DNA from 3 places in the Bacillus sp. NPDC094077 genome. Region 2 is predicted to be linked to each of the others. Evidence: riboswitches for the same ligand, from Rfam matches in the RefSeq annotation. Region 2 holds a riboswitch; each other region holds the start of a gene.
What was found. A riboswitch is a leader RNA that binds a small molecule or an ion and turns the genes downstream of it on or off. The one in region 2 is predicted to bind S-adenosylmethionine.
Positions count from the first base shown of each region.

Region 1: it holds a riboswitch for S-adenosylmethionine, as region 2 does, so the genes downstream of both, metK (methionine adenosyltransferase) here and ACQKNR_RS20820 (methionine ABC transporter ATP-binding protein) in region 2, are expected to answer to the same signal.
Region 3: it holds a riboswitch for S-adenosylmethionine, as region 2 does, so the genes downstream of both, ACQKNR_RS24295 (peptide ABC transporter substrate-binding protein) here and ACQKNR_RS20820 (methionine ABC transporter ATP-binding protein) in region 2, are expected to answer to the same signal.

Region 1 covers NZ_JBNNUF010000005.1:93,539-101,509, forward strand. The annotation lists gene pckA (phosphoenolpyruvate carboxykinase (ATP)) at 433-2,019, opposite strand; SAM riboswitch class I at 2,248-2,369, shown strand; gene metK (methionine adenosyltransferase) at 2,539-3,738, shown strand; gene ACQKNR_RS14610 (hypothetical protein) at 3,780-3,959, opposite strand; gene ACQKNR_RS14615 (hypothetical protein) at 3,966-4,145, opposite strand; gene ACQKNR_RS14620 (MogA/MoaB family molybdenum cofactor biosynthesis protein) at 4,399-4,908, shown strand; gene ACQKNR_RS14625 (molybdenum cofactor guanylyltransferase) at 4,905-5,507, shown strand; gene ACQKNR_RS14630 (glycosyltransferase family 4 protein) at 5,790-6,932, opposite strand; gene ACQKNR_RS14635 (phosphatase PAP2 family protein) at 6,945-7,478, opposite strand; gene ACQKNR_RS14640 (gamma carbonic anhydrase family protein) at 7,621-7,971, opposite strand, start outside.
Region 2 covers NZ_JBNNUF010000009.1:187,007-194,977, reverse strand. The annotation lists gene ACQKNR_RS20840 (CamS family sex pheromone protein) at 1-479, shown strand, start outside; gene ACQKNR_RS20835 (TSUP family transporter) at 575-1,345, shown strand; gene pruA (L-glutamate gamma-semialdehyde dehydrogenase) at 1,500-3,047, shown strand; gene ACQKNR_RS20825 (cysteine hydrolase family protein) at 3,298-3,885, opposite strand; SAM riboswitch class I at 4,104-4,208, shown strand; gene ACQKNR_RS20820 (methionine ABC transporter ATP-binding protein) at 4,332-5,351, shown strand; gene ACQKNR_RS20815 (methionine ABC transporter permease) at 5,341-6,006, shown strand; gene ACQKNR_RS20810 (MetQ/NlpA family ABC transporter substrate-binding protein) at 6,028-6,882, shown strand; partial or broken gene ACQKNR_RS20805 (HXXEE domain-containing protein) at 7,051-7,519, opposite strand; gene ACQKNR_RS20800 (DUF3926 domain-containing protein) at 7,578-7,769, opposite strand; gene ACQKNR_RS20795 (ArsA family ATPase) at 7,762-7,971, opposite strand, start outside.
Region 3 covers NZ_JBNNUF010000014.1:41,248-49,218, reverse strand. The annotation lists gene ACQKNR_RS24300 (ABC transporter substrate-binding protein) at 1-893, opposite strand, end outside; gene ACQKNR_RS24295 (peptide ABC transporter substrate-binding protein) at 1,276-2,916, opposite strand; SAM riboswitch class I at 3,052-3,156, opposite strand; gene ACQKNR_RS24290 (aldo/keto reductase) at 3,310-4,143, opposite strand; gene proC (pyrroline-5-carboxylate reductase) at 4,145-4,948, opposite strand; gene ACQKNR_RS24280 (GRP family sugar transporter) at 5,160-6,011, opposite strand; gene modB (molybdate ABC transporter permease subunit) at 6,314-6,988, opposite strand; gene modA (molybdate ABC transporter substrate-binding protein) at 6,994-7,800, opposite strand; gene ACQKNR_RS24265 (substrate-binding domain-containing protein) at 7,935-7,971, shown strand, end outside.

The sequences.
Region 1 (7,971 bases), on a different contig from region 2:
ATAAATTGGAAATTGGTTTAAGGTGGAATAGAAGATCCGGCGAGTGATAGAAGCGGTCAAAGCCTTTTTTCGGCCCCATGCGGTGTAAAACCAGAAGGATGTAGTGAATAGGAAAATAGTTTATGTGTTCGAATCCGTGATTTATATGTGTGAAAATCCAAGTATATAAATTGGAAATTGGTTTAATTTGTAATAAAGGATCTAGCGAGTGATAGAAGCGGTCAGATCCTTTATTAGCCCCGTACGGTATGAATTTTGTTTGTATAAAAAAATATATAGAAAGAAGCTTACGTTAAAATGTAAGCTTCTTTTTTATGTAAGTGTGTGTAACCGTTAAGCCGCATTGGGTTTTGTCGGTGAGTACGCGAAACTTTACGGTTACACGACACTTATTCATATGAGTAAAGGGGTATTCCAACAGAAAGTTTGTAATTAAGCGATTGGACCGCCTAAGTTAATAATATCTTCAGAAACGCTGTCAAACTTTTTGAAGTTCGCTTTGAATTTGTTTGCAAGCTCAACTGCTTTTGCTTTGTAAGCAGCTTTGTCAGCCCAAGTTTGTTCAGGCATTAACACTTCGTCAGGTACACCTGGTACGTGAAGTGGAACTTCAAGACCGAAGATGTCATGTTTCGTTGTTTCAGCTTTTGCAAGTTCACCACTTAGTGCTGCTTGAATCATTGCACGAGTGTAACCTAAGTTCATACGCTTACCAATGCCGTATTCGCCACCAGTCCAGCCAGTGTTTACTAAGAATACTTTCGCATCGTGTTTCTCGATTTTTTCACCAAGCATTTCAGCATAGCGAGATGCATCAAGTGGTAAGAATGGTGAACCGAAGCAAGTTGAGAATGTAGCCTGCGGAGATGTAACGCCGCGCTCTGTTCCTGCTAGTTTACTAGTGTAACCACTTAAGAAATGGTACATAGCTTGCTCTTTTGATAACTTACTGATTGGAGGCAATACGCCAGATGCATCAGCAGTTAAGAAAATAATTGTATTTGGATGTCCTGCAACACTTGGCAGTACGATATTGTCAATCGCATGCATAGGGTATGCAGCACGTGTATTTTCTGTTAAAGTAGTATCGTTATAGTCTGCGATACGCGTTTGGTCATTAATGATAACGTTTTCTAAAACAGAACCAAATTTGATTGCATCGAAAATTTGTGGCTCTTTCTCGTGAGAAAGGTTTACGCATTTTGCATAGCAACCGCCTTCAATATTGAATACACCGTTATCAGACCAACCATGCTCATCATCACCGATTAATTTACGGTTTGGATCAGCAGATAAAGTTGTTTTACCTGTTCCAGATAAACCGAAGAATAGTGCTACGTCGCCTTCTTCACCTACGTTTGCAGAGCAATGCATAGAAAGAATATCTTGTTCAGGTAGTAAGAAGTTCATAATAGAGAAGATTGATTTTTTCATTTCTCCAGCATATTCTGTACCACCAATTAGTACGATACGTTTTTCGAATGAAACCATAATGAATGCTTCAGAGTTTGTACCGTCAATAGCTGGATCTGCTTTGAAGTTTGGTGCAGAAACAATCGTGAACTCTGACTCATGAGTTGTTAATTCTTCTTCAGTTGGACGGATGAATAATTGATGCACGAATAAATTGTGCCATGCATATTCGTTAATAACTTGAATTGGTAGGCGATAGTTACGGTCAGCGCCTGCAAATCCTTTGAAGACGAATAACTCTTCTTTTTCTTTTAAGTATTCTAAAACTTTTGTATATAATTTATTAAAATGTTCTTCAGAAATCGGTTGGTTCACAGCTCCCCAAGCAATTTTGTCAGCAACCGATGCTTCTTTCACAATAAATTTATCTTTAGGAGAACGTCCTGTATATTTTCCTGTTGAAGCAGAAACGGCACCAGTAGAAGTTAATTTCCCTTCATTTCGCATTAATACTTTTTCCACTAATTGCGGAACACTTAGTTGAATCTGTGCATTGCTTCCGTTCAATAATTCGTGTAAACCAATTTGGACATTCACAGTACTCATATTTATATACCATCCTTTTCATTTAATGAAATATTTCTCGTAATCCCCAACAAGAGTATAACACAATTATATAAATAATGTATACTATTTATTTCTTTTTGTTTGTGTGAATGCATTATTTCCTTATTAATATTTCATTTTATCCGTATTGAGAAAAACTTTCAGGAAAATATGAATATTAATTGACAAATGAATATCATTTCTTTAGTATAGGTTGGGACGGATACTCTCTTATCCCGAGCTGGCGGAGGGACAGGCCCGATGAAGCCCAGCAACCTCACTTGTATTGGTAAACACAAGTGAATAGGTGCTAAAACCTGTGCGAGGCTACAGGTCTCGAACGATAAGAGCGAAGGGCAAAAAGCAGTATGCAAGTAGCAAATTAAACCTTTCCTCTATGTAAAGTAGGAAAGGTTTTTCTGTATGCTTGTGTGGGAGAATAAATGTATGTCGCAATCTGTGGCAAATTAAGGATGAGTTCCGTACAATATATACAATTACTGTAGGGAGGTTTACCACATGACAAAAAAACGTCATCTGTTCACATCTGAGTCTGTAACTGAAGGACATCCAGATAAAATTTGTGACCAAATTTCTGATTCAATTTTAGATGCGATCTTATCAAAAGACGCAAATGCACGTGTAGCTTGTGAAACAACTGTAACAACTGGTTTAGTATTGGTAGCGGGGGAAATTACGACTTCTACTTACGTAGACATTCCGAAAATCGTTCGTGAAACAATTCAAGGCATTGGTTACACACGCGCAAAATACGGATTCGATGCAGAAACTTGTGCAGTTTTAACATCTATCGATGAGCAATCTGCTGACATCGCTATGGGTGTTGACCAAGCGCTAGAAGCACGCGAAGGTCAAATGACTGACGCTGAGATTGAGGCAATTGGTGCAGGAGACCAAGGTTTAATGTTTGGTTTCGCATGTAATGAAACACAAGAGTTAATGCCACTTCCAATCTCGCTTGCTCACAAATTAGCTCGCCGTTTAACTGAAGTACGTAAAGATGATACATTATCATACCTACGTCCGGATGGAAAAACGCAAGTTACAGTTGAGTATGATGAAAATGGTAAACCAGTACGTATCGATACAATTGTAATTTCTACACAACATCACCCAGATGTTACATGGGAAGAAATCGATCGTGACTTAAAAGAGCACGTAATTAAAGCTGTAGTACCAGCAGAATTAATGGATGGAGAAACAAAATTCTTCATTAACCCAACTGGCCGCTTCGTAATTGGTGGACCACAAGGTGATGCTGGTTTAACAGGACGTAAAATCATCGTTGATACTTACGGTGGATACGCTCGCCACGGTGGCGGTGCATTCTCTGGTAAAGATGCAACAAAAGTTGACCGTTCTGCAGCATATGCAGCTCGTTATGTTGCGAAAAACATCGTAGCAGCTGGTCTTGCTGATAAAGCAGAAGTACAACTTGCATACGCAATTGGCGTAGCGCAACCGGTATCAATTTCAGTTGATACATTCGGCACTGGTAAAGTATCTGAAGACGTATTAGTAGAACTAGTTCGTAACAACTTCGATCTTCGCCCAGCTGGTATTATTAAAATGCTAGACTTACGTCGCCCAATTTACAAACAAACAGCAGCTTACGGCCACTTCGGACGTACTGATGTAGATCTTTCATGGGAACGTACAGACAAAGCTGCAGCTTTAAAAGAGCAAGCTAGTCTATAATATATGAAGAAAAGCTTTGCGCGGTGAGCGCAAAGCTTTTTTTATTTCGTTTTACTTATGATTTGAATGCATGAGCTACAATACACTTCTCCGTCTAGCTCAATATACTTTTTCATATTAGTCATACCACTTGCTGGGAATGGCATATGAATCCATGCTTTTTCATATGTTTGTATTTCTTTTTCACATGATTTACAAACTATCGGTTTCTTCTGGAACATATGTAATCAACCTTTCATTTGACGTGCTTTACCCGCGCAAAAGGCACTGCTTAGTAAAAATAGCGTTGCGAATATAATACTTACTAATGTAGCGTATGGAATTGCTCCTTTTAGAGAAAAACCAACAGTGATGGAAGCTATAAATAAGAGGATGAATGTTGTTGTTAATTTTTTATACAGTTCCATAATATGTAGACCTCCGATTTATTTGGTAGTGCAATTTTTAAAATTGAATTCCACTATGTGGAAAATATAAGAAAAGTTAAAGGCTAGCTAATGATGTGAAGTCTAAGGGTATAGGAAAGGATGTTTTTATTTTCCTTTTTGTGGGTGTATATACTTATATTGTATCATGATGCACTGTGGACTTCATACATAATTGTGTAAAGATATGTATGATAAAATGAAGAAAAGTCTTTAAGAAAGGAAAGATGAAAAAATGAGTGTAACTGAACATAAAAAACAAGCTCCAAAAGAAGTGTGTTGCAAGATTGTAACGATTTCTGATACACGTACGGAAGAGACAGATAAGAGCGGACAGCTATTACACGAACTGTTAAAAGAGGCGGGGCATATAGTCACAGCTTATGAAATTGTAAAAGATGATAAAGAAAGTATTCAGCAAGCAGTGTTAGCTGGTTATCATAGGGAAGATGTAGATGTTGTATTAACAAATGGTGGTACTGGTATTACGAAGCGTGATGTAACGATTGAAGCAGTATCAGCTCTATTAGATAAAGAAATTGTCGGATTTGGTGAGTTGTTCCGCATGATTAGTTATTTAGAAGATATCGGAAGTAGTGCGATGTTAAGTAGAGCGATCGGCGGTACCATTGGGCGTAAAGTAGTCTTCTCAATGCCAGGGTCTAGCGGAGCAGTTCGCCTTGCGATGAATAAGTTGATTTTACCGGAATTAGGTCATATTACATTTGAGCTGCATCGCCAATGAGTAAGTTTGCTGGAATTATATTAGCAGGTGGTATGTCGAGTAGATTCGGTGAACCGAAAGCGTTAGCGAGCTGGCAAGGGAGTACTTTTATTGAACATATTTTGAAAGTAATGAAAACTGTGTTGCAAGAAGTTGTAGTCATTAGTCATTCCGATATAAAAGAGCGAGTAGGGCAATTCGTACAAGTTCCTGTTATAGAAGATATTCCGCACTATAAAGGAAATGGACCACTTGCTGGAATTGTATCAGGAATGGAATACATAGAAGCAGATTGGTACGCTATTATGCCTTGTGATGCACCAAATGTTTCACAAGAATGGTTTACTATTTTATTAGAACAAACGAGTGATGAGTATGATGCGATTGTACCTATTATTAATGGAAGAAAACAGCCGTTACTTGCAGCTTATCATAACCGCGTGAAAGAAAAGATTTATGCTTTGCTTCAGGAAGAAAAAAGAAGTATGGGGCAACTTTTATCACAATGTAATGTGAAGTATGTTGCTGGAGAAGGTTTGAAAGTGAATTCGGATTGGTTTATAAATGTGAATACGAAAGAAGAATATGTACAGGCTCAAAAAAAACTTTCAAATGAATGAAAGGTTTTTTGATATACAGAATTGGGGAACAATTGCTGTATAAAGGTATGTGAATAAGTTGATTTTAAGGGGAATTTCTTAAAATCATTATACAGTAAAAATATTGTATAACCATATATTAATTTTTATGGGTTTTTATTACAAGTCTGTTTAGTTATGTTTATTTTTGTTATAATGAATATAGAAACAACGTGGTATTTCACCTTGTGTATCATTTATTAAACTAAAATTTATAACTGTGTATAATAAACTCCCTTCGTTTTTTGAAGGGAGTTTTTCTGTTTAAGCGAGTAACTCTGATGCGGTATGCTGAAGGACTTCTTCATATTGATTAAGTAAGCCACGAAAGATCTCATCCCAGCTTTTTGATTTCGCATAAGATGAAGCTGCTATTCCCATTTGCATAAGTTTCTCTTCATTTTGCAATAAAGAATAAATGGAGGATAGAAATGAATTTGCATCTTTTGGTGTACAAAGAATTCCCGTTTTTCCATCTATAATAATATTTTTAACCCCGCCACGATTTGCACCAATAACAGGTGTACTGCATGCAAGTGATTCAAGTACAACATTTCCGAACGTTTCAGTAGATGATGGAAATACCATTATGTTAGAGCAAGCGTATGCTTCAGCTAAGTCCGCACCTTGTAAATAGCCAGTAAAGGTGACATTTGTTTGCGGAACAGCTGCACGTAAACTTGTTGCCAGAGGACCGTCTCCGGCGATGAGCCAATGAATGTCGTTTCGAGTATGTGTCGTTTTAACGATAAGATCTTGTAGTGTATCAATATCTTTTTCAGGGGCAATCCGTCCAACATAGGAAAGAACATACTTCGCTGTAATATTATATTTTTTTCGGAATAGGTCTGTATTATAAGCTGGATGAAAGAGTGTGCAATCTACACCACGTCCCCAAATAGAGAGGTGTTGAAAGCCTTTATTTTTTAATTGATGTAATGTTTCAGAGGAAGGAACAAAATTTTTTTGCATATGACTATGAAACCATTTTAAATAGTTCCAGAGCATATTGGAGAGGAATTCGATTTTGTAATAACGTAAATAGGCGTCGAAATCAGTATGATAAGAACCGACAACTGGGATGTCTAACCTTTTTGCATAATACAATCCACAAAGTCCCATGTTGAAAGGTGTGGCAATGTGAATAATATCAGGTTTAAAGGCAAGAAGTTCCCGTTTAATGCGCGGAGTAGGAAAAGAAAAGCGACATTCTGGATATAATATTGTTAACGGGATACTTCTCATTTTGTTTACATTTGCTACGAAATTATCTTCAGCCGTATGCTGAGGGGCAAAAATAGAATAGGCGATATTTTCTTTCTGAAAATATCGTGTTAATCGTTCCAGTGTTTTCGCAACCCCATTGACTTGTGGTGTAAAAGTATCGGTAAATATGGCGACTCTCATCATATCGCTCCTTTATGTGAAAAGTGGGATGAATTGATAAAAAGAGATGATGCCAGAGCAAGTGCCGAGGCACATACCGACGAATACATCTGACGGATAATGAAGCCCTAAATAAATACGAGAAATACCGACGCATAGTGCTAACGGTAATAGAAAAACAAGTAAGTTTAGATTATAGCAAATAAATGGAATGAAGACAGAGAAAACAGCCGTTGTATGACCAGACGGGAAAGAGTGGTCTTTTAATGGATGTACCGGATATTTTGCATCTTGAATTGTTAAATAAGGACGTTTTCGTGGATACCACCTTTTTAATATTTGCACAGGAATATGGCTAATTGCTAAAGAAATAGCGGTTGCAATTGCAGCTTGGTTCAAAGTCCCTTTTGCGAAAATTAAAAAGAAAAGTGTAAGTGCAATGGAGAAAGTGGCACCACCTATATGGGTAATGTTGCTGAAAAAGATATTTAATGTTTTTTGATCAAAGTAGCGGTTAATACCTTTGAAAATGTAACACTCTACTTTATATAATCCGCTGACCTTCATGAAAATTCTCCTCCCTCATCTACATATATATGGAGATATTAGCTTTATTTTAATAAGATATTGTTGAGGGAGTAATAATGTTTTGTAAAGAAAAAGTTAGTTTTTTTATAAAAAAGCTGCCAGTACTATGGCAGCGGTAAAATCATTTTTGTAACGATTTATAATATTGTCCTTTTTCAACGTATTGTGTGCGTATGCGCTCCATGTCTTGACGGTCTTCTTCTGTTAATTCACGAATGACCTTAGCAGGGCGACCGAAAGCTAACGTATTCGGTGGAATTTTCTTACCTTGTGAAACGAGGCTTCCAGCGCCGATAAAGGCTCCTTCGCCAATTTCAGCACCATCTAATATAATAGATCCCATTCCAACTAAAGCATCTTTTTTAATGTGACAGCTATGTAAAATAACTTGATGCCCAACTGTAACGTCATCTTCTAAAATAAGAGGATACTGAGGGCTTTGGTGGAGTGTACATTGATCTTGTACATTTAC
Region 2 (7,971 bases):
CAATTACATTTGCGATTTATCGTCAGGCTCCAAAGTCTTCACTCGTGCCAGGAAATTTTGTTTCTTATGCTAATGTGGAAAAAGGTAGTGACACGGTTGAGGATTGGAAACAAATTAACGAGAAATATTATTTGTTCCCATCTGAACAAGCGAAAACGGATAATAAGCGTGAAGATCTTGCGAGAATATCAAACTTTAAAGCGAAACTAAGCGATTATTTCCAAGGTGACTATACGGCTGTTATTGGTACTGGTATGTATAAAGACGATGAATTAAAAGAAATGAAGCTTGAAATTCCTGTCCAGTTTAATGGGAAAGCGGAAATAATTGGTTTTACACAATATGTAGCAGGACTTGTTATGGAATACTTCCCGAATTACATGAAAGTACAAGTAACGATTAAATCTGTAGAACGTCCGGAAGCTATTATTATACGTGAAGCGAAGCAAGATGAACCGCTTGTGAAAATTTTAGATTAAAGATGAGAGCTGTTCCTTTATGGAACAGCTTTTTTTCTTGAAAAATTTTGTTATAATTTTAAATGTTACAAATAAGAGGGTAAGGGGTAAAGGTCATGGACGAACTAAGTCTTCAAGTCATTATTTTATTAATTGCATTTGGGTTTTTAGCAGCTTTTATTGATTCGGTTGTTGGAGGTGGAGGATTAATTTCGCTTCCTGCACTTATGTTTGTTGGCTTATCACCAGCTTCGGCAATTGCAACAAATAAATTAGCTGCAACAATGGGGACGTTCACGAGTGCAATTTATTTTATTCGATCAGGAAAGGTTAATTTTAAAATTGTAGGAAAGTTAATCCCGTTAACTATTGTTGGAGCAGTCGCAGGTGCTTTAGTAGTAAAATTTATTCCGCCGGATATTTTACGTCCATTAGTACTTGTAATGTTGGTGTTTATTGCCATATATATTATTGCGAAAAAGGATTGGGGAAGTGTATCTACCTATAAGAAGATGACGAAAAGGAAAACATTAATGTTTTTCTTTGTTATTTTAATGATAGGGTTTTACGATGGATTTTTTGGACCAGGGACAGGATCCTTTTTAATTTTTGCATTTTTATTAATTGGTTTGGATTTTATTCAAGCGGCAGCATCTGGAAAACTTTTGAACTTTGTTAGTAATATCGTATCTTTAATTACTTTTTTATTTTTAGATATAATCCATTTTGAATACGGTATTATTATGGGATTATCAATGATTTTAGGTGCTTATTTTGGATCAAAGTTTGCGGTTCAAAAAGGCGTTGGATATGTGAGAACTTTATTTTTACTAGTTACTATATTATTGATTGGGAAAAATGTTATGGAATATACTCATATTTTGTAGATTCATACGTATGTATGAATCTCTTTTTTTTGTTATATTTTAAAAATTAATTAATTTTTAAAATATAAGTCTAGGAATATTTGAATAAATCTAAATTATCGTGTAGAATAATGTTGTAAAATGTAAACGTTTTTCTAAGGGGAGGCTAAAAAGAATGGTAGTAGCATACAAACATGAGCCATTTACAGATTTTTCAGTGGAGGCTAACAAATTAGCGTTTGAAGAAGGTTTAAAGAAAGTAGAATCTTATCTTGGACAAGACTATCCATTAATTATTGGGGGAGAAAAAATCACTACAGAAGACAAAATTGTTTCTGTAAACCCTGCAAATAAAGAGGAACTTGTTGGTCGTGTTTCAAAAGCAAGCCGTGAATTAGCTGAAAAAGCAATGCAAGTAGCGGATGAAACATTCCAAACTTGGAGAAAATCAAAACCAGAAATGCGTGCAGACATTTTATTCCGCGCTGCAGCAATCGTTCGTCGTAGAAAACATGAGTTCTCTGCTATCCTTGTAAAAGAAGCAGGTAAACCATGGAATGAGGCAGATGCTGATACAGCAGAAGCAATCGATTTTATGGAATATTATGGTCGTCAAATGTTAAAATTAAAAGACGGTATCCCAGTAGAAAGCCGTCCAATTGAATATAATCGTTTCTCTTACATTCCATTAGGAGTAGGTGTTATCATTTCTCCTTGGAACTTCCCATTCGCAATTATGGCGGGTATGACAACAGCTGCTTTAGTTTCTGGTAACACAGTATTACTAAAACCAGCTAGTACAACTCCTGTAGTAGCAGCGAAATTCATGGAAGTATTAGAAGAAGCTGGCTTACCAGCTGGCGTAGTAAACTTCGTGCCAGGTAATGGTTCTGAAGTTGGTGACTACTTAGTAGATCATCCTCGTACACGTTTTGTTAGCTTCACTGGATCTCGTGATGTAGGTATCCGTATTTATGAGCGTGCAGCGAAAGTAAACCCAGGACAAATCTGGTTAAAACGCGTTATCGCTGAAATGGGCGGTAAAGATACAATCGTTGTTGATAAAGAAGCAGATCTTGAATTAGCAGCTAAATCTATCGTTGCATCAGCATTCGGATTCTCAGGACAAAAATGTTCTGCATGTTCTCGTGCGGTAATCCACGAAGATGTATACGATCATGTATTAAATCGTGCTGTTGAATTAACAAAAGAATTAACAGTTGCTAACCCAGCTGTATTAGGTACAAACATGGGTCCTGTTAATGACCAAGCTGCATTCGATAAAGTAATGAGCTATGTTGCAATTGGTAAAGAAGAAGGTAGAATCTTAGCAGGTGGCGAAGGAGACGATTCTAAAGGCTGGTTCATCCAACCAACAATCGTTGCTGACGTTGCAGAAGATGCTCGCTTAATGAAAGAAGAAATCTTCGGACCAGTAGTAGCATTCTGTAAAGCAAAAGACTTCGATCATGCACTTGCAATTGCAAACAATACAGAATACGGTTTAACAGGAGCGGTTGTTTCTAATAACCGTGACCATATTGAAAAAGCACGTGAAGACTTCCACGTAGGTAACTTATACTTCAACCGTGGATGTACTGGTGCAATCGTAGGTTACCAACCATTCGGTGGCTTTAACATGTCTGGTACAGACTCTAAAGCTGGTGGCCCTGATTACTTAGCACTTCACATGCAAGCAAAAACTACTTCTGAAACTTTATAAGAAATAGCAGAGGAGCTCTTCACAGAATGTGAAGAGCTCCTTTTAAAATTAGAATCCTATATATTACTATTATTCGAAGGGGATGAGCTAAACCCTATTAATAGCGGGATAAACATGTAAATAGAAATAAAGTGACGAGAAAAGTTGATTTATTAGTCACATTTTTTAGTATTCATTTTAAGAATTTCCTGTATAATACAATTTGAAAGAAAATCTATGGTTTGACAAGAAACACTCTTTTCGGTTTTGCTCACCGGAAGGGGTGTTTTTTTGCAGCTAAAAACTCTCCTGTACTCATTACATTTGCGTATACTCCATCCAAACTTGCTAAAATTGCATTATGGATATAAACAGCCGGTATAGTAGCATTTTTAAAAGAAAGATCTTTTGTAGCACAAGCATCATGTATAACGGTACAATGAAAGCCAAAATCAAAAGCAGCCCTTACTGTAGCATCAATACACATATGAGTCATCATCCCGCATATGACGATGTGTTCAATGTCTAAACGTTGTAATTGTTCTAGAAGATTAGTTTCTCGGAAGCTATTTGGATAATGTTTGAGTATAACCGTTTCCTCTCTAAGCGGACGGGCATTTTCGTGAATATGGACACCTTCTGTATTAGGTAGGAAAAAAGTAGCATCATCTTTTATAGCTACATGTTGGATATGAAAAATAGGTTCGTTGTTCACTCTAAAGTGTTGTAATAGCTGACTAGCGTATTCGCTTGCTTCTACTGGATTACGCAATTCCATCTTTCCATTTGGAAAATAATCATTTTGAATATCAACGAGTAAAAGAGCTGTTTTCATATATTTATCTTCCTCCGATTTCATTTTCAAATAATGTTATTCAATTTGTAGAGAAGCATCTCCTTTTTAAAAATATGAGAGAGAAGAATTTTACATCACTTTAAAAATTACAATTTTTTATGAATTTTCATTTGAAAATTGCAATAAAGAAACAATTGATATTTTTCTGAAAAAAAGATATTGACTCTTATTATTCTGAGTTCTATAATGAGAATTAATTAAATGACAATTAAATCGATACATTCTTATCCAGAGAGGTGGAGGGACTGGCCCTACGATACCTCAGCAACGGGTTTTGTAATACCGTGCTAATTCCAGCAAGCCTATAAAGGCTTGAAAGATGAGAAGATGTGAACGAGTACATATAAGTGCTCTCCTTCTTATCTTTATGGTTGATAAGAAGGAGAGCACTTTTTATTTTACCTCGAAAGCTCTACTTCAAGCTTTTACAGCATATAGGAGGGAAGAAAATGATTTCTTTTAATAACGTAAGTAAAGTATATGAATCAGGCGGACAGTCTGTTCATGCGGTGGAGGATGTAACGTTATCAGTTGAAAAAGGTGAAATTTTTGGCATTATCGGATTTAGTGGCGCTGGAAAAAGTACGTTATTACGTCTAGTAAATATGTTAGAGAGACCAACTGCAGGAATGATTTCAATAGATGATAAAGATATTACATCATTATCAACGAAAGAATTACGAAAATTAAGACAAAGAATCGGGATGATTTTTCAAAGCTTTAATTTATTTAATTCAAGAACAGTATTTGGGAATATTGCTTATCCATTAAAGTTAGCGAAAGTGCCAAAGAATGAGATAAAAGAAAGAGTAAATGAACTGCTGAAGTTTGTAGGGCTAGAAGATAAAGCAAACTATTATCCAGAGCAACTATCAGGTGGTCAAAAGCAACGTGTTGGGATTGCTAGGGCACTTGCGACATCACCGGATATCCTTATATGTGATGAGGCAACATCAGCTTTAGATCCGGAAACAACGACAGAAATTTTAAACCTATTAAAGAAAGTAAATCGAGAATATAATTTAACAATTCTTCTTATTACACACGAAATGCACGTTGTGAAAGAAATTTGCCACCGTGTAGCTGTTATGGAGAAAGGGAAAGTAATTGAAGAAGGAAAACTGTTTGATGTTTTCACAAAACCAAAAACAAAGACGACTCAAAACTTTGTACGTTCTGTTATTAATGATCATTTACCGGAAAGTGTTTTAGCGAAAATTCAAAACGGAGGACAGATTTATCGTCTAACATTTACTGGTGAGGAGACAGGGCAGCCGGTACTATCATATATCGCAAAAAACTATAACGTCGATGTAAATGTTCTGTACGGAAATATTATTGAACTCCAAAATGTGCTATTTGGAAATCTTCTTGTAGAGCTACAAGGTGGGCAGAAGGAAATTCAAAAAGCATTACAACATCTAAGGCTGCAAGTGCAGCTGAAGGAGGTAGAAGCTCATGCGAGTTGATTGGAGTATATTTTGGCCTCGCATATTAGATGCGACGGGGGATACCCTCTTAATGGTAATTGTGACCCTTATATTTGCTACAATTCTCGGTATACCTCTAGGTTTACTTCTATATGTAACGAGAAAAGGAAATTTTTTAGAAAATAAATGGGTCTTTTCTATCCTTAATATCATAATTAATACAATTCGTCCGATTCCATTCATTATCTTTTTAGTAGCTTTAAGTCCGCTAACAAGAAGTGTTATCGGAACGACGATTGGAACAGCAGCAGCAATTTTCCCAATGACGTTAGTTGCATCAATTGGTATTGCTAGAATGGTTGAAACGAATCTTGTTTCTGTTCCGAGAGGGGTAATTGAAGCGGCACAAGCAATGGGTGCTTCACCACTTAGAATTGTTTTTGAAATTCTTGTACTAGAAGCATTAGCACCATTAATTTTAGGCGTTACATTTATGACAGTGGGTTTAATTGAGTTTTCTGCAGTTGCTGGGCTTGTCGGCGGTGGCGGTCTTGGTGACTTAGCTATGACATATGGTTATCAACGCTTTGATACATCAGTTATGTTCGTAACGGTTGTTTTACTTATTATTCTCGTACAGTTAGCTCAAAATTTAGGAAACTACTTTGCGAAAGTCTTTTTACGCAGATCATAAAAAGGAAGAGGGGAAAAGAAAATGAAGAAAATTTTAGCATTTGCATTATCTACAATCGTAGGAATTACAGCTTTAAGTGGCTGCTCAGGTGGAGATACGGGTGCAGGAGCGAAAGAGAAAGTAGTTCGCGTCGGTGTAACTGGAACAGATGGAGACGCTTGGGAGATTTTAAAGAAAAAAGCTGAAAAAGAAGGAATTAAGATTAAACTGGTTGAGTTCTCTGACTACACAACGCCAAATAAAGCGTTAGCTGATGGAGATATCGAACTAAACTCATTCCAGCATATTGCTTTCTTAGAGCAATTTAAGAAGGAGCATAAGTTAGATCTTACAGCTGTTGGGACAACACAAATTGCACCAATGGGCTTATACTCTGAAAAATATAAGAAAGTAAATGAAATTCCAGATGGTTCAGAAATTGCTATTCCAAATGATCCAACGAACCAAGCGCGTGCATTAAAACTTCTTGACGCAGCTGGGTTATTAAAGCTTAAGAAAGATTTCGGTCTATTTGGAGATCCAAGTGGTATTGCTGAAAATCCGAAGAAATTAAAAATTACACCGGTTATCGCACAGCAAACACCTCGCGTATTAAAAGATGTAGCAGCTTCGGTTATTAATAACGGTGTTGCTGGTCAAGCTGGATTAAATCCAGTGAAGGATCCGATTTTCTTAGAAGATCCAAAGAATGAAAATGCAAAGGCCTATATTAATATTTTCGCAGCTCGTACGAAAGATAAAGATGATCCAACATTGAAAAAAGTAATTGAATTATACCATTCAAAAGAAGTAACCGATGCAATTAAGAAAGAAACAAATGATGGTTCAATTTCAGTAGATCTTTCAATTGAGGAGCTTGCAAAAATCGCAAAATAATCATTGGGTTTAACGACTAACAGTTTGGAACCCCTCCGCTGATAGTTCGTTCAACATATAATCTACTTAACAAACTCTAATTCTGGACCGTCCAATTTTGTATAACGTAGAATCCAATGTTTGTTAAGTAGAGTGATGGGCCAGGAATTTTCCTGGTCTTTTTTTTTATTACTGAAAGCAGCTAGCTAATAGTAAAGTAATCCAAATTATAATGGGATAAGAAAATAAACTGAAAATGAGTGTAATTACGAATTGTTTTTGACGGATGGAATGTTTTTTTTTGTGAGAAAAAGAAAATAGAAAAGAAGACAATGAAAACTGCTGATATAACGCCAGGATTATAGGAGCGATACATGAAAAACAAAATAATATGTTGAACAGAGTTGAAGAAGATAGCCCCTTGTATAAAAATAATCCAGTATAAAGAAGTTAAGACGTTTAGTTGATATAGAAAAATGATAAGTAAGACAAAGATTGTTAATAGGGAAATGGAAATGAGAAATTGTTGGCTCGTTATAATATGGATTGAAAATTGATTAGCAAGATATTGTGGCATCTGGAAAGCTTCTTCAAGGTTATGAATGAAAAATAATAAAGGAATGATCCAGGGCATAATAGTGGAATGTTTTTTCATCAACTTACATCACTCCAATAAAGATATAGAAAGCCTAAAAAGGCTCTCTATACGAATATGGTTATTCGATTATGATGCTTTTTAAATTATCTTCAGGATGCGTTTGTTCTGTCGGATGAGCAGCGAGCTCTTCTTGCAAAATATTCAGTATGTGTTTAGCTGATTGCTGAATCGGACTCGGTAGCTCTTCTAATACTCGCATACCGACCTTTATTTTTGTACGAATTATTCTCCGGAGTAGTTCATCATGCATGCACTACACCTCCAAACCGAATGTTTAATACATCTTCTTCAAATTTTGCTCCTTGAATAGAAAGGTGTGTTAACGTTTTTGGTAATGTGATATTTCGTTTAACAGAACCAGAACGGATAATAAGTTCATCACCTTTTTGATTTAATGAAAGTTCACTTTTGTTTGAGAAGGGAATGGACAGAACGAAAATATATTCATCGCC
Region 3 (7,971 bases), on a different contig from region 2:
AATTGAATACCGACTTCAGCGCGTTCTTTGAAGTTTGGATCGCTCTTATATTTATCAACAAATTCCGCAGTTAAAGCAACACGATCAATTTGTCCTGAATCATATAAGTTAACTTCTGTAGATTTATCTTTAACGACATTGAAGTTGATTTCTTCTAATTTTACAGTTTTAGCATCCCAATAGTTAGGGTTCTTCTTCAGTTGGAAGCTTTGTTCGTGTTTCCAGTTATCTAATGTGAAAGCCCCATTGTAAATTAAATGATTTGTTTCTAAACCGTATTTATCACCTTGAGATTTTAAGTACTCTTCATTAATTGGTAAGAATGTTGCAAATGTCGTTAAGCTTAAGAAGTAGGGAATAGGACGGTCTAGTTGTACTTCTAAAGTTTTGTCATCAAGAGCTTTGACGCCTAATTGATCAATTGGTAATTGTTTTTGATTTATTTGTTTCGCATTCTTTATATCGAAGAATAGGAATGCATATTCGGCAGCTGTTTCGGGATTTACGGCACGTTGCCAAGCGAAGACAAAGTCTTTTGCTGTAACAGGAGTACCGTTTGACCATTTTGAATCACGAAGATGGAATGTATATTTTGTTTTATCGGGACTAATGTCAACCGACTCAGCGACACCAGGAATAGGTTTATTATCTTCTCCCATTGCATATAAACCTTCAAAAACATTTCGCATTACGTTCATGGATTCCCCATCCGTTGCTTTCGCAACATCCATTGTTGGAATTTCTGAAGCATATGATAAGTTAATTGCCTGTTTATCAGGTGCTTTATCGTTTGCTTTCGCTCCGCTTGCATTTTCTTTATTCCCCCCGCAAGCAGTTAGTAGTAGACTTGCCCCTAAAACAGATGCAACAACAGGTACAACTTTTTTCTTCATTGTTCGTTCCTCCCTAAATGTGTTGTTCGTAACGTCATAATGTCCATGGCTTGAAGTAGCTATAGAAGGAGATAAAACCTATTATGAATATTTGTTTATAGGTAATCAGGTATTCTATATGTATATACATGTTGAATTGTAATCTATCGTTATATGTTTCAACGTAGTAGACATTATATTTTAATAGTGTAATATTTCGTCTCTTTGATTATTTAGAATATTAACACTAGAAATAACTATATGTCAATAATGAAAATAGAGTGTTAATTTCTTGGAATAATATATTGAAAAAGTAGACTCCCTCATATTAAGGGATCTACTTTTAATATATTTTGCAAAAAACAATTGGCGTGGGTGGAAAAACTCCAATTAAAGTTGTATTTTATTTTTCAACTTTTGCCCATTTGAAGTTTAATTGACCTGCAAAGTCCACTTGTACAATTCCTTTCACATAAGAACGTTCTAAATAGGATTCTCCTTTTTGGTAAAGAGGAGCGATAACAGAGTCTTTAAATAATATTTTCTCTGATGCTAGTAATGCATTAAAGCGAGCTTTTTCATCACCAGCTAAAGTAGTTTTAACTTTTTCAATTGTTTCGTCGAACTCTTTATTAGAGTAGTGATCTAAGTTGTAAGGGTTATTCGTTGTAAACAATTCAAGGAATGTAATTGGGTCAGCAAAGTCAGGGCTCCAACCATCAATTCCAATTTCGTAGTCACCTTTTAATAAAAGTGAAACTTGTTGCTTACGTGGTTGAGGTTTTATATTTACTGTTAAGCCATCTAAATTTTTTTCTAATTGTCCTTTTAGGAACTCACCAGTTTTCTTCTCAAGGTCACCATCACTTGTTAATAATTCTAATGTGATTTTTTCAGAACCAAGTTCTTTTTTTGCTTTTTTCCATAATTCTTGTGCAGATTTTGTATCAACCTTTGTTAAATCGCCGTTTGCAGTACGGAAGTCTTTTCCATCAGGACCTTTTGCAAAGTTTTTTGGAACGAGACTATAAGTTGGTGTAGAGCCGTCATTTAATAACGTATTTACAAAGGATTTTCGATCAATTGTTTGATCAATTGCTTGGCGTGCAGAAACGTTTTGAAGTACTTTGTTTTGTTGATTCATACGTAAAAATTGTACTCCTACGTTCGGACGTTCTTTAAAGTTAGCATCCTTTTTATATTTATCAACGAAGTCAGATGTTAGTTTTATACGGTCTAATTGTTTTGACTCGAATAAATTCACTTCGGTTGATTTTTCTTTTACGACGTTAAAATTGATTTCTTCCAGTTTGACATTATCTTTATCCCAGTAGGTAGGATTTTTCTTAAATTTAAAACTTTGTTCATGTTTCCAATCGCTTAGTGTAAAAGCCCCGTTGTACAAAATTGTATTATCTTCTAAAGCGTACTTATCACCTTGTGCTTTAAAGAATTCTTCGTTAATTGGTAGAAATGTTGGGAACGCTGTTAAGCTAATAAAATATGGAACAGGGCGCTCTAATTCTACCTCAAACGTATGGTCATCAACTGCTTTTACACCAAGTTGATCGGCTGGAAGCTCTTTGTTGTTAATTTTTGTTGCGTTTTTAATATCAAAGAATAGAAATGCATATTCAGAGGCTGTTGCTGGATCGACAGCTCTTTGCCAAGCAAAGACAAAATCTTTCGCTGTAACAGGAGTACCGTTTGACCATTTTGAATCTCGTAAATGGAATGTGTATTTCGTTTTATCACCACTTACTTCATGAGATTTTGCAACGCCAGGGACAGGTTTGTTACCTTCACCAAGATTATACAAACCTTCAAATACGTTTCTCATTACTTGACCAGAATCAGTATCTGTAGCACGAGCTGTATCCATTGTTCGTATTTCAGTAGGTGAAGATAAGTTTAAAACCTGTTTACTAGGTACCTCGTCTTTTGCATTTGCTCCGCTAGCTTCGTTTTTATAACTACCGCAACCAGTTAATAAAATACTTACTCCTACAACTGATGCGATACCGGGTACAAACTTCTTTTTCATTTGATTTTCCTCCTAAATAATTAATAAGATTGGATGATGATGAGGGAAATGAAAAATAAAAAATCCCTCTTTTCGTATTGAGAAAGAGGGATTTTTACGTACAAGTTATGCACCCGTATATAAACGAAGTCCCTCATTCTATCTTTCAAGCATAAAGCTTGCAGGAAGTGGCACAGTATTCAAAATGAACCTGCTGCCGAGGTTTCAAAGGGCCAGTCCCTCCACCTCTCTTGATACAATGAGTAAACGAATAAATTTTATTAAATTTTTGTGTTTCTTTGATAATTCAAAATCTTACACCTTGAAGAATGAAGTGTCAATCGAATGAAATATAATTTAAATTTTCAGTTTTTTTGAAATAGAAAACCACTGCATATGGCAGTGGTTTTCCTACTAGAAGTTAAAGTTATCTGGATCCGGACCAACGCGATGATTTTCATTTAAAGCTTGAATTGTACTCATATCATCAGCACTTAATTCAAAATCGAATATATTTGCATTTTCAATAATGCGATGTTCTTTAATAGATTTAGGGATTGTTACAACTTCATTTTGTAGATCCCAGCGTAAAATAACTTGTGCAGTTGATTTATTATATTTTGTTGCAATTTCTTGTAATGTTGGGTTATCCAGTAGTTGCCCTTGCATTAATGGTGACCAAGCCTCAAGCTGGATGTTATGTTCTTTACAGAAAGTATGCAATTCTTCTTGCGTTAAACGTGGGTGGTATTCTACTTGGTTAACCATTGGCTTAATTTCAGCGATTTTAAATACGTCTTGCAAATGGTGAATATGGAAATTGCTCACACCGATAGCACGAACACGGCCATTTTTATAAAGCTGCTCTAGTGCTTTCCACGATTCAGTATACTTTCCTTTTACAGGCCAATGTACTAAATATAAATCTAAATATTCTAGGCCTAATTTTTCTAAAGTAGTTTCAAATGCTTGAAGTGTTGATTCGTAACCTTGATCGCTATTCCATACTTTTGAAGTGATGAACAACTCTTCACGAGGAATACCAGATTCGCGAATTGCTTGACCAACGCCTTCTTCATTTTTATAGATTGCAGCTGTATCGATGCTGCGGTATCCATTTTTAATTGCTGCTTTTATAGAATCAATTACTTCTGATCCATCTTCTATTTTAAAAACACCTAAACCGAACCAAGGCATTTTCACACCATTATGTAATGTTGTATAGTCTTTTAAACTAGCTAAACTCATATTATTTCCCCCTAGCTTTTCTATTTGTTGCTTCTACCGCTTGTTGAATTGCTTCTGAAAAATTATATTCATATAAAGCTTTAAGACCTTCAGCTGTTGAACCTCCTGGTGTTGTTACTTGTTCACGGAGGTTAGCTGGATCTTGTGTTTGTTCAAGCATAGAAGCAGAGCCAGAGATCATTTGAATGACAAGGTGTTTTGCGGTTGCTTCATCGACTCCATAACTTTTTGTTGCTTCAATTAAGCTTTCAGCAAAGTAATAAAGGAAGGCTGGTGCACTTCCAGTAACTGCAGTAAGTTGATGAACTTCTTCTTCAGTGCAAAGTTGTGAAGTACCAATGCCTCTTACAAGCAGTTGTAAAGTTTCTTGATGCATCTCGTTTACGGATTGTCCCGTCGTATATAAGGAGATAGACTTTCCGATTTCAGCAGCTGTATTTGGCATAATCCAAGCAACGGGTGTGCCTTGAGGAAGTCTTTCTTCTAAATAAGATGGTCCGATTCCGGCAGCTACTGTTACGACAAATTGGTTGGTTAGAAGAGGAGATAACTCCTTTAATAACTGTTCATGTGCAGCAGGTGGCATCGCTAAAACAATCGTATCAACAGATGCAATATGCTGCTTCCAATCTGTAGTGATGGACACATTATATCGTTGTTGTAATTGCTCTAGCTTTTCTGCGTTACTTCGGTTGGAAACGATAATTTCTTCGATGTATTCTTTGCTTGTTTTAAGTAATCCGGAAAATATAGCTTCTGCCATACGACCGGCACCAATAAATAAAATTCGATGTTTATTAAGCATATCCTTTATTCCTTTCTAGTAGAGATATGTTATAAAAAACGATACCATTTTCAAGAGAATTTTGTAAAAAGAAAAGGCTTATAGCGAAAAGAATGAAATTGGAGGGAGGAGGATTGATACAAAAAGGTTATAAAGATTATTATATTTGAAAAATAGTTGTAATTAAAAACCCCTGAAGTAGTTATACTTCAGGGGTTAATAGATTATAAGTTTATGATTTTGTCATACCAAGCAATACAGCGCCACCGATAATTAAAACACTACCTAGTGCAATAAAGATCATTTGGCGTTTTGTTTTCTTTTCACCTAAGAAGACAATCGCACCGAATGTTGAGATAACGATTCCAGTTTGAGATAATGGGAAGCTTGTCGCAACTCCGACACGTGGTAAGGAAAGAAGTAAGAATAAGTTTCCTGTTCCCCATAGTAAACCAGATAAAGCATTACGAATTGCATATTTGTTAAAAGGTTTATGTTTAGATGTCAGTACAACTGCCCCAACAAACATACCAACTGCTTGTGGTAAAATAGCAGACCAACCATCGATATTATACCAACGAATAATAATTACATATACAAGATAGCCGAAAGTAGAAACAATTAAAGTTAGAAGTCCTTTTTTCAATTGTCCTGGTGGCTGTGCATTTTCTTTATCATCTAATGATGTGAATACAACACCAACTACAATTAATAGGATTGCAATCGTTCCCAGAATGATCGTTGTTGTAGTAGTCCACTCACGGAAAGCGATAACCCCAAAGATAGAAGTTGCAACAAGTTGCATACCAGTAGAAATCGTTACAGTCGTTGAAACACCTAGTTTCTCAACTGTTTTTAATTGGTTTACTTGTCCTAAAGCCCAGAATAAACCTGAAATAAAACCGACAATTAGGATTGTCATTGTTAAAGCTGGTTGAGTAAATACATACATAATTGTTGCAAAGAATAGAGCACCGATTGTCATACCTACCGTTTGGCTATATGCACCACCGCCCATTTTTACGCTTACTAATAAGATGTTTCCCCATGCAATTGCAGGAAGAAGCGCTAATAAAATGTCCATTACAAGACTCCCTTCATTTTGCTATACCAATATAATTACATATTGTTCTAACGATCGGTAATTTCCCACTAATAGAGTAGAAGATTACCGATCGCTAAAACCGAATGAAGAATTTCACGTTATAAATGCGTTTTCATTTCTTCATCTTTTCAAACACCTCCATATAATAACAGGAAACCACCCATTTTAGAAAGTAAATTCAAATAGAATGTATATTTAAATAAAAAGTAAAATTCAGTCATTTTTTGACGGTAGTTTTTATTTCCTAAGAAATAAAAAAACAGCCTTTGTCGAAAGCTGTTTTAAGGGTTAGTAATTCTTTTATTAATAAGCTGAATACATAGCAGAAATAGGAGTGACATACTAATAGTGATAATTACAAGTGTCCAAGCGAGCTGCATATTACTTGCATCAATGGCCATGTAAATTGCTGTTGGGATTGTCTGTGTTTTCCCTGGAATGTTCCCAGCAAACATGAGTGTAGCACCAAATTCTCCTAGTGCACGAACAAAGCTTAAAATCATACCGCTTAGTAGTGCGGGAAATGCAAGCGGAAGTGTAACGTGTAGAAAAACTTGATATTCACTTGCGCCAAGATCGCGAGCACCCTCTTCAATTTGTATATTTGCGACAGAAAATCCTGTTTTCGCTGATTGATACATGAGCGGAAATGCAACAACGGTAGAAGCGATGATAGCAGCAGTAGATGTGAACATAATGGACTGCTGAAATAATGATTCGATCCACATTCCAATCGGGCTGTTTTTTCCAAAAATGATAATGAGAAAAAAGCCGATTACAGTTGGCGGAAGTACCATTGGTAATAAGAAAATAGTTTCTAGTATTACTTTATATCGCCATGAGGAGCGTGCTAGCGACCGGCCGATAATCGTTCCTAAAATTGTGACGATAATGGTGGCGCATGCAGCTACTCGTAAAGATAGAAAGACGGGTGACAAAATAGCATCAAAGCTCATGGCAATTATGATAGGACTGTAAATCCATATTTCTTAAAGATAGATTGTGCATCTTTTGACTGCAAATATTCATAAAATGAAGTCGCCTCTTTCTTATGCTTCGATTCTTTTATAACGCCTAAAGGATAGTGGATTGGCTCATGAGAAGTAGCTGCTGCCGTCTCGCCAATTTTTACTTTGTCTGAAATGAGAGCATCTGTTTTGTATACAATACCAGCATCGACATTACCTGTTTCTACATATGTTAACACTTGGCGAACATCTTTTGTAAATACGATTTTATTTTGAATGTCATTCCAAAGATTTTCATGTGTGAGAGAAGCTTTTGCATATTTTCCAGCAGGTACAGATTCAGGTGTACCAAGTGCGATTTTCTTGATTTTCTCATCTTTTAAATCTTGAAATTTTGTAAGAGAACTATCTTTTGGGACGACTAGAACTAGTTCATTTCCAAGAAGATTTTTCCCTTCTTTTTCATTAATGACCCCCTTTTTTACAAGAGTTTGGAATTTATCTTCTGCTGCAGAGAAGAATAAATCGGCAGGTGCGCCTTGTTCAATTTGTTGTTGAAGTGCACCAGAAGCACCGAAGTTAAAAGAAAGCTTAATATTAGGCTCTTTCTCTTTATATTGTGTTTCAATTTCTTTTAATGCATCTTGTAAGCTAGCAGCAGCTGATATAGTCAGTTCGACTGTTTTTCCCTCTTTAGCAACTGACTTTTCTTTTTTTTCCTTGCTTGTACAAGCAGCACTAAATATAAGAAGGAAAGAAAGTATAAGTGCCCCAATAGATCGTAATGTGAATTTGTTCATAAAAAAATCCCCTTTCGTTTTGACATAATTAATTATAACTAAATATAACTAAATATAACTAGTTATAATTGAATATAATTTGAACGATATGGTTGTTTTTAAAAAATAGGAGAAATATTCTTTTCTTTGTTACAATGAAAGAAGAAAGTGAGGAATCGTCTATGGATCATC